Regions from separate parts of the Solicola agrisoli genome, predicted to be linked through region 1. Evidence: predicted binding sites of a transcription regulator. Region 1 holds the regulator's gene; each other region holds the start of a gene.
The links. The regulator LexA, encoded in region 1, represses DNA repair genes until DNA is damaged. The targets are predictions, from matches to a motif close to TCGAACANNTGTTCGA.
Positions count from the first base shown of each region.

Region 2: a site for LexA is predicted at 1,436-1,451, ahead of ACI6PP_RS21275 (HNH endonuclease signature motif containing protein). Genes of this name have one in related genera too.
Region 3: a site for LexA is predicted at 2,314-2,329, ahead of ACI6PP_RS08775 (HNH endonuclease signature motif containing protein). Genes of this name have one in related genera too.

Region 1 is NZ_JBMGQR010000043.1:8,317-12,830, forward strand. It holds gene ACI6PP_RS14845 (ATP-binding protein) at 1-1,540, opposite strand, end outside; gene ACI6PP_RS14850 (hypothetical protein) at 1,719-2,222, opposite strand; gene lexA (transcriptional repressor LexA) at 2,270-3,025, opposite strand; gene ACI6PP_RS14860 (nuclear transport factor 2-like protein) at 3,111-3,506, opposite strand; gene ACI6PP_RS14865 (LysM peptidoglycan-binding domain-containing protein) at 3,821-4,174, shown strand; gene ACI6PP_RS14870 (type II 3-dehydroquinate dehydratase) at 4,211-4,514, shown strand, end outside.
Region 2 is NZ_JBMGQR010000099.1:6,569-11,082, reverse strand. It holds gene ACI6PP_RS21285 (alpha/beta fold hydrolase) at 1-942, shown strand, start outside; gene ACI6PP_RS21280 (hypothetical protein) at 950-1,324, opposite strand; gene ACI6PP_RS21275 (HNH endonuclease signature motif containing protein) at 1,470-2,786, shown strand; gene ACI6PP_RS21270 (alkaline phosphatase D family protein) at 2,804-4,492, opposite strand.
Region 3 is NZ_JBMGQR010000017.1:56,861-61,374, reverse strand. It holds gene ACI6PP_RS08800 (antibiotic biosynthesis monooxygenase) at 1-51, opposite strand, end outside; gene ACI6PP_RS08795 (metallophosphoesterase family protein) at 134-628, opposite strand; gene ACI6PP_RS08790 (helix-turn-helix domain-containing protein) at 638-913, opposite strand; gene map (type I methionyl aminopeptidase) at 950-1,729, shown strand; gene ACI6PP_RS08780 (hypothetical protein) at 1,731-2,207, opposite strand; gene ACI6PP_RS08775 (HNH endonuclease signature motif containing protein) at 2,348-3,664, shown strand; gene cobF (precorrin-6A synthase (deacetylating)) at 3,694-4,500, opposite strand; gene cobN (cobaltochelatase subunit CobN) at 4,497-4,514, opposite strand, start outside.

The sequences.
Region 1 (4,514 bases):
GCAGGTCGTCGCCGGCGTGCAGGAGGCTGTGGGCGAGCACCGCGAGCGCGTCGGCCTCGGCGCCGGCCCGCAGCGCCTGCGCCGAGCGCCGTGCCGCCAGGTCGACCACGGACGCGACCGCCGCGCCGACGACCAGGAACACCACGATCGCGGCCACGTTCTCCGGGTCGGAGATCGCCAGCGTCCCGACCGGGGGAGTGAAGGCGACGTTGAGCAGCACGCCGCTCAGCACGGCGCCGAGGAGCGCGGGCACCAGACCACCCACGAGGGCCGTGGCCACCACGAGCGCCATCATCGCGAGCGCCTCGGACGGCAGGCCGTGCAGGTCGGCGGTGACGCGCAGGAGGCCGGTGAGCGCGAACGGGCCGACGAGCCCGAGCGCGTACCCGGCGACGGTGCGACGGCGCCCGAGCGAGGCCCGCGACCGGCGGGGGTCGGCCCCGCGCCCGCGGGCGTAGTCGTGGGCCACCACGTGCACGTCGGCGTCGTCGGCCCGGGCGATGACGGTCTCGCCCACGCCGGGCCGCAGCAGCGCGGACACCCGTCCCCGTCGGGAGGCACCGATGAGGATCTGGGTGGCGTTCTCGGCCCGGGCGAACTGCAGGATGCCGGTGGGGACGTCGTCGCTGACGACCGTGTGGAACGTGCCGCCCATGTCGCCGATGATCCGGTGCTGGCGCGCCAGGACGTCCGGTGCTGCGCCCACCAGCCCGTCGCGGCGGGCGACGTACACCGCGAGCCACTCGCCACCCGCGGTGCGCGACGCGATGCGGGCCGCCCGCCGCAGGAGCGTCTCGGACTCCGGCCCGCCGGTGACGGCGACGACGACACGCTCGCGCGTGGCCCACGTCGAGTCGATCTCGTGGGACGAGCGGTAGGCCTCCAGACCCTCGTCGACCCGGTCGGCGAGCCAGAGCAGCGCCAGCTCGCGCAGGGCGGCGAGGTTGCCCTCCCGGAAGTACTTGGACAACGCGGCGTCGACGCGGTCGGCGGGGTACACGTTGCCGTGCGCCATCCGCCGGCGCAGGGACTGCGGGCTCATGTCGACCAGCTCGATCGCGTCCGCCGCGCGCACGAAGGCGTCGGGCACCGTCTCGCGCTGGCGCACGCCGGTGATGGCCTCGACCACGTCGTTGAGCGACTCCAGGTGCTGCACGTTGACCGTCGTCACCACGTCGATGCCGCCGGCCAGGATCGTCTCGACGTCCTGCCACCGCTTCTCGTGGCCCGACCCCGGGACGTTGGTGTGCGCGAGCTCGTCGACGAGCACCACGTCCGGCTCGCGGACGAGCACCGCGTCGAGGTCGAGCTCGGTGTGGCTCGTGCCGCGGTGGTCGACCAGCCGGCGGGGGACCACCTCGAGGTCGCCGAGCGCCTCGGCGGTGCGGGCACGGCCGTGCGTCTCGACGATCCCGACGACGACGTCGGTGCCCCGCTCGGCGCGTCGGTGCGCCTCGGCCAGCATCGCGTAGGTCTTGCCGACGCCGGGCGCGGCACCGAGGTAGACCCGCAGCCGCCCCCGGCCCTGCCTCCTGGTCATGGGGCCAGTCTCCACCCCGCACCAGCACCGGTGTGCGACCGGCTCGGGTGACACGTCGAACGACCACGCCGGGCAGCACGGCGGCCCGGCCAGACTCATCACCACGGGGCGAGAGCCGCCGGACACAGGACGGGCCGGGACCGCAGCAGCGGTCCCGGCCCGTCGGGGGTGGCACAGGTCAGAGGCTGCGCAGCGCCTCGAGCAGCTGGGCCTTGGTGAGGCGGCTGCGGTTGGGGACGCCGCGCTCGCCCGCGAGCACGACGAGCTGCGCGCGCGTCAGCCCGACGTGGGGGTCGTCGGCCGGCGTCTCGGTGTCGGCGCTCGCCGAGCCGAGCGGGTCACCGGCGACCTTGGCGGACGCGTCGCTGAGCTGCGCGTCCTGGGCGACGTTCTGCAGCGGCGTGGCCTCGGGGGCGACGCTCTCGATGGATTCACCGGCGTCGACGGGCTCCAGGCCGGACGACTCCGACTCCTGCGGCGCGGCCTTCTTCGAGACCTTCTTGGACGCCTTCTTCGCCGACTTCGCGCGACCGGCCGCCTTGGCGGCGGCCTTCTCCGCGCGTGCCGCAGCCTCCTCGGCGGCCTGGACCGCCTTCGTCAGCTTCTTGCGCTCGGACTTGACCGCCTTCTTGACCGCGACCTTGACCTGCTTGTCCTCGGACTTCTTGCTCTTCTTCGCCATGCGACGATCCTGCCGTCTGACGCGGGCGCGCGCCACAGCGGCCGGTGTCAGACGCGGCGCAGGACCGCGGTGACCTTGCCCAGGATCGTGGCGTGCGTGCCGTCGATGGGGTCGTAGTCGTCGTTGTGGGGGAGTAGCCAGACCTGGCCGTCCTTGCGCTGGAATGTCTTGACGGTGGCCTCGCCGTCGAGCATCGCCGCGACGATCTCGCCGTTCTCGGCGTTGGGCTGCTGCCGCACGACCACGTAGTCACCGGGGCAGATGGCGGCGTCGAGCATCGACTCGCCCTGCACCTCGAGCAGGAACAGGGTGCCGTCGCCCACCAGAGACTTGGGCAGCGGGAAAACGTCCTCGACGCGCTCCTCGGCCAGGATCGGACCACCGGCGGCGATCCGTCCCACCATGGGGACGTACGCGGGCACCGGGCGCTGATTGCCGAGGTCGGTCTCGTCGTACTCGGCCTCCGACGCGCTGCCGACCGCGCGGCGGCTCAGACCGTCGGGGAGGAAGACCTCGAGGGCACGCGGGCGGTTGGGGTCGCGTCGGACGAAGCCCATCTTCTCCAGGCTGCGGAGCTGGTGGGCGACCGAGGAGGTGCTGGTGAGCCCGACCGCGGCCCCGATCTCGCGCATGCTGGGCGGGTAGCCGCGGGTCTCGATGGCCTCGCGGAGGAACTCCAGCACGCGGCGCTGGCGGGGGCTGAGGCCGCTCGCGTCGGGCGGGCCGTCAGGAAGCTCGGTGACGTCGGCGTCGGTGGACGCGAGGTCGTCGGTGGTGGGGCCCGGGGGAGTCGGCTTGCTCATGTCGAGCACAGTAGACCCGAGCGACGACGCGTTCAAACATGTGTTCGACTGGCGTGTCGCGGCCCGTCCGGGCCAGTGGGCGCGCTCAGGCGGCCTGGTGCACGACCTCGTCGATGGAGGTGAGGCGGGCGACGCTGAGCGCGCGGTCGAGCTCGGGGTAGCGGGCCAGGCAGGCCACCTTGCGGCGGTCGACCTCGAACATCATCGCCACCTGGTCGGTGTCGGTGGGACGACCGTCGGCGTCGTGCCAGGTGGCCTCGCACAGGGCGACGACCGTGCTGCCCGGGCCGCTGAACCAGCGCAGCGGGATCGCGGTCATGCGGGCGCGCTCGGCCCACTGCTGGACCAGCGGGCGACCGAAGCCGCTGCTGCGGGGGCCGACGATCTCGATGTCCGCGCTGGACAAGGACGCGAGCGTCTGGACGTCGCCGTCGTTGAGGGCGTCGAGCCAGCGTTCGACCACGGCGATCTTGTCGGTCATGGGCTCAACATAGGCATTCCGACGCCTGACGTCAGTGGTGCAGTTCACCTTCTGGCAATCTTCGCGTCTCATCTCCTGCACCTGGGCGAGAACCACCCGAATCGGACGATCCGACCGGGTGCGAGAACCGGCTCGACGACCGCGTCCCGACACGCCGATCGAACACATGTGCGAGGGTGCACGATTCTGTCGGCGGGTGCCCCTATCGTCGTACACGTGTTCGATCGAACAGAGGTTCTATCGAACATCTGTCGAACACCGCTCGAGCAGACCGAGCGAGCACCGTACGAGCCGACTTCCCCCGGAGGCACCAGATGAGCACCCTCACCGCCCAGCGCACCACCATCCCCGCCCGTCCCGTCGCACGTCGGGCGCCGCTGCGGCTGACCCGTCGCGGCCGGGTGGTCGTGGTGCTGGCCGCCCTGGTGCTGGTGGCGCTGGCCTCGGTGTTCCTGGGCTCGCGCGTCGTCGCCACCGACGAGGCGTCGGCCCCCGCGGTCGCGCAGACCGTCACCATCCAGCCGGGTCAGACCCTGTGGGACATCGCCCGCGACGCCTCGCCCGACGCCGACCCGCGCGCCGTCGTCGACGACATCGTCGAGCTCAACGCCCTCACCGGCGGCGGCGACGTGCAGCCCGGCCAGCGCGTGGCGGTCCCGGCGTACTGACGGTCCTCGTCGGTCGATGCCCTAGGTTCGGTGCCCATGAGCCGCACCATCGACGTGCTGCACGGCGTGAACCTCGACCAGCTCGGTCGTCGTGACCCCCGGCACTACGGGACCCAGACCCTGGCCGACCTCGAGGAGGCCGTCGCCGGCTTCGGCCGCGACCTCGGCCTCGAGACCCGCTTCTTCCAGACCAACCACGAGGGCGCGTTCGTCGAGCACCTGCACGCGCTGCGGGGGGCCAGCGACGGCATCGTGCTCAACCCGGGGGCCTGGACCCACTACGCATGGGCCATCCACGACGCGCTCGAGATCACCGGGGTGCCGGCGGTCGAGGTGCACC
Region 2 (4,514 bases), on a different contig from region 1:
GAGCTGAACGAGGCGCGCGACAACGCGATCTGCATCCCCACCTGGTTCTCGGGCACCCACGCCACGTGGGCCCTGACCTACATCGGCGAGGGACGGGCGCTCGACCCGTCGCGCTACTTCATCGTGGTGGTCAACCAGATCGGCAACGGGCTGTCGACGTCGCCGCACAACACCGACGGCGCGATCGCGATGTCCGCGTTCCCGCGGGTCACGATCGGTGACGACGTCCGCGCGCAGGAGCAGCTGCTGCGCGAGGTCTGGGGCATCGAGGAGCTCGCGCTCGTCATCGGCGGCTCGATGGGCGCGCAGCAGACCTACGAGTGGGCCGTCCGCTTCCCCGACAAGGTCAAGCGCGCTGCCCCCATCGCCGGCACCGCGCAGATCACCCCGCACGACGTGCTGTTCACCCAGGCACTGATGGACACGCTGACGTCCGACCCCGGTTGGGCCGGTGGCGAGTACGCGTCGCACACCGACGTCGCCGGCGGTCTGCGCCGCCATGCCGGCATCTGGTCGCTGCTCGGGCTGTCGACGGAGTTCTGGAAGACCGAGTTCTGGCGCGGCATCGAGCTGCCCGACGTCACCTTCACCTCGCTCGAGCAGTTCCAGACCGTCTTCATGGAGGGCACCTTCGGCGCGATGGACCCCAACGCGCTGCTGACCATGGGCTGGAAGTGGCAGCACGGCGACGTCGCCGGGCACACCGGTGGCGACCTGGCGGCGGCGCTCGGACGCATCACGGCCAAGACCTTCGTCATGCCCATCGACGAGGACATGTTCTTCCCGCCCCGCGACTGCGCCGCCGAGCAGGCGCTCGTACCCGACAGCGAGCTGCGCGTCCTGCCCAGCATCGCCGGTCATTTCGGGCTCTTCGGGTTCGAGCAGACCTACCTCGACATGCTCGACGCCAACCTCAAGGACCTGCTCGCGACGGAGGTCTGAGGGTCGTTCAGGGTTCGGGCTCGGCCTCGTCGCCGCAGACCCAGACCCACGCCCAGCCCGCTGCTCCGATCGCGAGCAGCGCGGCTGGGCTGGCGACCGCGACGACCCACCCGCCGGTCGACCCGGCGAGGACGACGTACAGCGCCGAGTACGGGGTGCTCGACCACAGGACCAGCCCGAGGACCACCGGGTAGCCGACGACGACGGCCTGGACCCACCGGGGCCAGGCGCCCGTGAAGGTCTGCCGGATGCCCTCCAGCTCGAGCGGGTCCATCTCGTCGAACGCCCCGTCACGCGCCTGGGCGAGTCGGCGCCGGGCGTTCCAGATCGTCCAGACGGCGAGGCCCGCGTACGCCACGGCACCGATCGGGACGTCGGTCATCGCGACACCATGGCACGGGTGGTCGGGCGGGCCGACTAGAACCGTCGTCCACAGGGAGGCCTGGGCGGCTCCGCGAGAAGCCGTTTGAGCCCGCTCCACGTCCACAGCGTTGCGAACACGTGTTCGACTGTCGTAAAATGGGCCCATGCCGGTCGCCGCTCTCCCGCTCGCCGAGCACCCCGCGTTCGCGGCGCTCGCGGCGGTCGAGAGCGCCCTGGCCGACGGTGATCTGTCGGTCTACGCGGGCCTGTCCGCGGACGACGCGACGCAGCTCGTGGCACGGTGGAACCGGGTCGGCGCGCAGGTGTCGGCGCACGCCACCGCGGCAACTCGGGCCGTCCACCACTCGGGCGCGGCGACGAAGGCCGGCGCCACGTCCACCGGGGCGCTGCTCGCGAGCCAGTTCGGTGGCGACCGGAGCGCTGCTGCCCGCGACGTCCACCTGGGCGAGGACCTCGAGAAGGCCGGCACCACCGAGAACGCCCTCGCCAAGGGTCAGGTGACCAAGGAGCAGGCCCGTCTGATCGCCCGCACCGTCACCCGGCTCCCCGACGACGTGCCCGCGGCCACCCGCCAGAAGTGCGAGCAGGCCCTCATCGAGGACGCCGCGACCCTGACGATGCGCGACCTGCAGCACCGGGCCGACCGGATCACCGACGTCTTCAAGCCCGCCACTGAGGTCGACGCCGACGAGGGAGAGATCGTCCGCGACCGCGAAAAGGACGCCTACGCCCGGTCGGAGCTCTGGATGCAGGACCAGGCCGACGGCACCTGGACCGGGCGCTTCCGCCTCCCCGAGGCCCAGGCCGGGTTCCTCAAGCACGCCCTGGACCGGTTCACCGCACCCCGCAGGCGTCACCTCGACGACGGCCAAGCTCAAGAGGACTTGAGCTACTCCCAGCGCCAGGGTCGGGCGTTCGTCGCGCTGGTCGAGCACCTGCCCACCGACGGGCTTCCCGACGCAGGCGGCTCCGGCCTCGTCGTGACGGTCAACATCGACCTCGACACGCTGATCACCGGCACCGGAGTCGGCACCACCTCGACCGGACAGCGCATGTCCGCCGGGGAGATCCGCCGGGCCGCCTGCCGCGCCGGGATCATCCCCCAGGTCCTCGGCGGTGCGTCGCTCCCGCTCGACCTCGGACGCACCCAGCGGTTGTTCAACCGTGCCCAACGGATCGCCCTGGCCCACCGCGACGGCGGCTGCGCGTTCCCCGACTGCGACCGACCACCCTCCTGGGCCGAGGCCCACCACGCGAAAGAGCCCTGGTCACACGGCGGCAGCACGGATCTGGACGACGGCGTCCTGCTCTGCCCGTTCCACCACAGGACCGTGCACGACGACGGATGGACCATCACCTTCGACACTGACGACAGACGACCGGCGTTCGTCCCACCCGGCCGGCTCGACCCCTATCGCAGACCGAGGACGAGCACGAGGTACCGACCTCGGCGAGACTGACGAGGTGGACACGGGGCTCAGCGGGTGCCGCGCTCCTCGACGGTGAAGTCGTGGGTCACCGACAGGGTCGGCGTGGCGTCACCCTCGGGCGTGGGTGCACCCTCCCACCGCAGGTCGAGGTCGCGTCCCCGCACCCGGACGCTGGCGAGCTGGTTCTCGAACCAAGGGCCGGCCGTGGTCGACCAGGTGAACGGGGGGTCGGGCACGCGGGCGCTGCGCGACAGGGCCCGTCCGAGCCTCGACCCGATCCGCATGTTCGCGAACGTCTGCGCGGTGCGCATCGCGCGGGGCAGCGGGTTGCGGATGGGCGAGCACACGGCCTGGAGCAGACGCGTGCCGCGCGAGCCCACCCGTCCGTCCACCTCGGAGAGGTAGGAGTGGTGCACGTCGCCCGACAGGAAGCAGATCGTGGCGGGCGCGGCACCGAGCTCGCCGGAGGCGACCTTGCGGGCGTGCTCGGCGACCACCCGGAACGAGTGCTGGAACGCCGCCCAGTGCTCGAGGTCGATGGTCTGGCGCACCTTCTCGCCCAGCGGCAGGATCCGCTTGCCCCAGGCACCTTCGGCGATGGCCTCGTTCCAGGCCTCGAACTCGTGCACGGCCTGCGACATCAGGAACGGCAGCGAGGTGCCGACGAAGACGTGGTCGACGTCGCCGGTGGCCTGGTCGAGCAGCCAGCGCGCCTCGCCGTCGTCGAGGATGCGGCGGGCACCGGGCGTCAGGTCGCGGGCGGCGCGGGTGTCGACGACGATCAGCCGGCTGCGACCGAGGTCGCGGACGTAGCTCCACTGGTAGGTCTCGGGGTGCTGGTCGACGCGGTCGGCGAACGCGTCGAGCACGTCGGTGACGTCGTCCTCGCCGCGAGCCCACTTCCCCTCGATGCAGCGCCAGATCTCGTCCTCGGCGCGCGCGGCGGGCGAGAGGTTGCCGACGTGCTGGTAGACCCAGTACGACGCCAGCGCCGCGACGATGCGGCCGTGCCACCACTGGGTGGCCTCCATCTCCTCGCGCCACGAGCGCGAGGTGTTCCAGTCGTCGCGGACGTCGTGGTCGTCGAAGATCATCAGGCTCGACAGCGTCGAGAGCAGCCACCGGTTGGCCGGGTCGCTCCAGGCCAGCAGGTACAGGTGGGCGTACTCCTCGAAGTCCTTGAGCTCGGTGCCCGGCTCCTCGTCGAGGCTGCGACGCGACGCGATGAAGTCCTGCATCGCCTCGGAGGTCTCGTCGGCGTAGACCTGGTCGCCCAGGAACAGCGCGAAGTCGGGCACCCACTCGTTGTCGACGCCGTCGGCCAGCCGGAGCGCGTACGCCCGGAGGGTGTCGACGCCGTGGGTGCGGTGGTGCTCGGCGTCGTGCGGCACGCTGGTGCGGCACGACCCGTAGAGGAACTGCAGCGGCCGACCGTGGTCGAGCGTGCGGATGCGGGGCGAGGGGTAGGGGTGGCCGTCGACGGTCGCGTCCGTCGGCGGCCAGACGACGACGCCGTCCACCTCCAGCTCGTACGGCTGCGACGAACCTCGCTCGAGGCCCTCGACGTCCACGACCGCGTAGTGGTGGCCGTGCGCCGAGAAGGTCCGGGCGTCGTGACGGCGGCCGTCGCAGACCACCGTCACGGTGGCCGCGGACGCGACCTGGGCCCAGACCACGGCCGACGTCTCGTCGGTGTGGCGCAGGAGGGGTCCGAGCACCAGGGCGTCATCAGGCATGAGGACGTGTCTACACCCGTGC
Region 3 (4,514 bases), on a different contig from region 1:
ACGGGTGATCGACACGGTGACGGCGTCCGGTGACGCGGTGGGGGTGCTCACCGGACCAGGCTAGGACGGTCCGATGACGTGCCGGTTGCCTGTCGTGGCACACCGGCGCGACTCGTGACGCACGTCGCGCGGGCTAGGACACCTCGACGAGCTCGACGGACGTGAGCGCGCCGCCGTCGACCTCCAGCAGCATCAGCGTGCCGTGCGCCTGGCGACGCTTGTCGGTGGGCGAGCCGGGGTTCAGCACGCGGAAGCCGTCGGGTGCGGTCTCGTCCCACGGGACGTGCGAGTGGCCGAACACCACCACGTCGGCGGACGGGAACCACCGGCGCAGCCGCGCGAGGCGTCCCTGCTTCGGGCCGCTGTCGTGCACCATCGCGAACGCCACGCCGCCGACGTCCAGCTCGAGCCGCTCCGGCGCGCCCCACGCGGCCACGTCGGGCCCGTCGTTGTTGCCCAGCACGACGTGCACGGGCGCGAACGCCGTCAGCTCGTCGAGGACGGACGGCCGGCACACGTCGCCGGCGTGCAGGATCACGTCGACGCCGTCGAGCGCCGCGGCCACCCGGTCGGGCACGCCCTTCCAGAACCGCGGGGCATGGGTGTCGGAGACCAGTGCGACGCGCACGCCTGCTCCCTACCCGGCGCGGCGGTGGACGGCCGCGAGCGGCGGGGCGGTCCAGGCGTCGGCGAGCACGCGCAGGTCGCAGCCCAGCGACTCGCTGAGCCTCACCACCACCCCGAACGAGGGGGACGGCAGCCGACCGGTCTCGATCTTGCGCAGGGTCTCCGGCGAGATGCCGGCGCCGCTCGCCACGTCGGCCTGCGGACGCGGGCCGCGGGCCTCGCGGATGGCTGCGCCCAGGCGGCGGCCGGCCTCGAGCTGCTCGGGGGTGAGGGGGACGCGGACCATGTGCGCACTCTAGCCGAGCCCTGGTATTTTCATACCGTGATCGACATGAAGACCCCCGCGCAGATCGAGCAGATGCACGTCACCGGCACCTTCGTCGGCGAGGTGCTGGAGCAGCTGGCGTCGTCGGCGGGCGTCGGGGTGAACCTGCTGGACCTCGAGCACGAGGCCCGCGACCTGATCGCGTCCCGCGGCGCGACGTCCTGCTACTGGGACTACAGCCCCTCGTTCGGGCGCGGGCCGTTCCGCAACGTCCTGTGCACGTCGGTCAACGACGCCGCCCTCCACGGACTGCCCCACGACTACGTGCTGCGCGACGGCGACGTGCTGAGCCTCGACCTCGCCGTGCTGATCGACGGCTGGGCGGCCGACTCGGCCCTGACCGTCGTCGTGGGCACGCCCGACGAGGCCGACGCCCGGCTCGTGCGCGCGACCCAGGTGGCCCTCGAGGCCGCCATCGGGGCGGCGGTGGCCGGCAACCGGATGGGCGACGTGTCGGCGGCCATCGAGGCGGTCGCGACCGAGCACGGCTACCGGCCCAACGGGGACTTCGGCGGCCACGGCATCGGTCGCACGATGCACGAGGACCCCCACGTCGCCAACCACGGCCGCCCCGGACGGGGGCTGCGCCTCAAGCCGGGGCTCACCATCGCCCTCGAGCCGTGGTTCATGCGCACGACCGACGAGCTGTACGTCGACGCCGACGGCTGGACGCTCCGCTCGGCCGACGGGTCCCGCGCCTCCCACAGCGAGCACACCGTCGCCATCACCGACGACGGCCCGCTCGTCCTGACGCGGCGGGCGTCCGAGCGGGTCTAGCTCAGACTCGTCGGTGGTGGTCGCGCTCGTCCGGCGGGGCGTCGAAGCGTCCACGCTCGAAGGCGAGCCGCGCGGGCCGCCGGGGCCGTTCGGGCGGGCGGTGGAGCTGGACGTGGTCGCGGACGACCGGCGTCACGAGCGGGATCGCCTGGCCGGCGAAGAGGACGGCGAGGAGGCCCGTCACCAGGGCGGACCGCAGGTCGGGCTCGAACCACGACCCGATGGTGAACGCGACGGCCCAGGTGGCGGCGGGGATGAAGGCGAAGCCCCGCGCGACCCGGCTGTTGAAGCGATAGACGAGCCAGAGCAGCAGCGCGGCGAGCGCCAGGTCCCCACCCACGCCACCCTCGTCCGTCACGATCGCGACACCGGACACCGCGACGCTGCACGCGAGACTCAGCAGCAGCATCCGTCGGACGCTCACGAGGCGAGCGACCTCGTCGACGCGCCCGGTCGGCGACTCGGCCACGGTGGACATGGCGGAACGATAGTGAATCCGAACGGGTCACACTGCCGATTCTGTGGACGAGCCCGGCCACCACGTCGCTCGACGTCCACAAAGCCCGCTCCGCGTCCACACCGTTGCGAACACGTGTTCGACTGCCGTAAAATGAGTCCATGACGGTCGCCGCTCTCCCGCTCACCGAGCACCCCGCGTTCGCGGTGCTCGCGGCGGTCGAGAGCGCCCTCGCCGACGGTGACCTGTCGGTCTACGACGGGCTGTCGGTCGAGGACGCGACGCAGCTCGCGGCCCGGTGGAACCGGGTCGGCGCGCAGGTGTCGGCACACGCCACCGCGGCCACCCGGGCCGTCCACCACTCGGGTGCGGCGGAGAAGGCCGGCGCCACGTCCACCGGATCGCTGCTCGCGAGCCAGTTCGGCGGCGACCGGAGCGCCGCCGCCCGCGACGTCCACCTGGGCGAGGATCTCGAGAAGGCCAGCACCACCGAGAACGCCCTCGCCAAGGGTCAGGTGACCAAGGAGCAGGCCAGGCTCATCGCCCGCACCGTCACCCGGCTCCCCGACGACGTGCCCGCGGCCACCCGCCAGAAGTGCGAGCAGGCCCTCATCGACGACGCCAGGACGCTGACCATGCGGGACCTGCAACACCGCGCCGACCGGATCACCGACGTCTTCAAGCCCGCCCCCGAGGTCGACGCCGACGAGGGCCGGATCGTCCGCGACCGCGAACGCATCGCGTACGCGCGCACCGAGCTCTGGATGCAGGACCAGGCCGACAGCACCTGGACCGGAGGATTCCGCCTCCCCGAGGCCCAGGCCGGGATGCTCAAGCACGCCCTCGACCGGTTCACCGCCCCACGCCGCCGGCACCTCGACCACGGGCAGGCCGCCGAGGACCTCACGTACTCCCAGCGCCAGGGCAGGGCGTTCGTGGCGCTGGTCGAGCACCTGCCCACCGACGGCCTCCCCGACTCCGGTGGGTCCGGGCTCGTCGTCACCGTCAACATCGACCTCGACACCCTCGTCGAAGGCGTGGGGGTCGGGACGACGTCCACCGGGCAGCGCATGTCAGCCGGCGAGGTCCGCCGCGCCGCCTGCCGGGCCGGGATCATTCCCCAGGTCCTCGGCGGTGCGTCCCTCCCGCTCGACCTGGGCCGCACCCAGAGACTGTTCAACCGGGCCCAACGGATCGCCCTGGCCCACCGCGACGGCGGCTGCGCGTTCCCCGAATGCGACCGACTACCCTCGTGGACAGAAGCCCACCACGCCAGAGAACCCTGGTCACACGGCGGCAGCACGGACCTGGACGACGGGGTCCTGCTGTGCCCGTTCCATCATCGGACGGTGCACGACGACGGGTGGTCGATCACCTTCGACACCGACGACAGACGGCCGGCGTTCGTCCCACCCGCGCGCCTCGACCCGTACCGGAGACCGAGGACCAGCAGGAGGTACCGACCGAGACGGACGTGAGTGTGGTCGCTGTGGCGCTCCGCGCAGGCTCAGCCGCGGCGGCGCAGGAGGTAGGTGTCCATCACCCAGCCGTGCCGGGCCTTGACGCGGTCGCGCTCGGCGACCACCTCGTCGGCCACCTCGGCCAGCGGGCCGGCGACCAGGGCCTCACCGGGGGTGCCGAGGTTGGCGCCCCACCACAGGTCCCACTCGCCGTGCGCTTCGTCGAGCAGCGCGGCGGCGGAGAAGTCGCGGTTGAGGACGACCAGGATGGCCTCGCGTCCGGCGTCCACCTCGGCCATCAGCTGACGGCCCGTCGTGACGGTCAGCGGCGCGCCCACGTCGTTGAGGACGATCCGGTGACGCGCGGCGAGCAGCTGCAGGGCGCTGATGCCGGGCACCACGTCCCAGTCGGGCACGACGTGGCCGCGCTCGGCCATCCGGCCGACGATGCGGATCGTCGAGTCGTAGAAGGCCGGGTCGCCCCACACCAGGAAGCCGACGGTCTCGCCGTCGGCCACGTCGTCGGCGAGCACCCGCTCGTACGCCTCCACACGGGCCTCGTGCCACTCGGCGACGGCGCGCTCGTAGGCGGCGGGGTCGTCGTCGACGCGCGTCGAGCGGTCGCGCTTCGGGTCCTCGACGTACGTCACCCGGTGCGGGTGGGTGACGTGGCGGCGCAGCACCTCCTCGCGCAGCGCGACGAGGTCGTCGGTGGCGCCGCCGTCACCGCGGCGCTTGTCGGCGACCACGAACACGTCGACCTCGTCGAGCGCGCTCACCGCCTCGATGGTCACCTGGTCGGGGTGGCCGGCACCGATGCCGACCACCCGGACCCTGCGGCGGACCGGGCTCACTGCTCGTCGCGGTC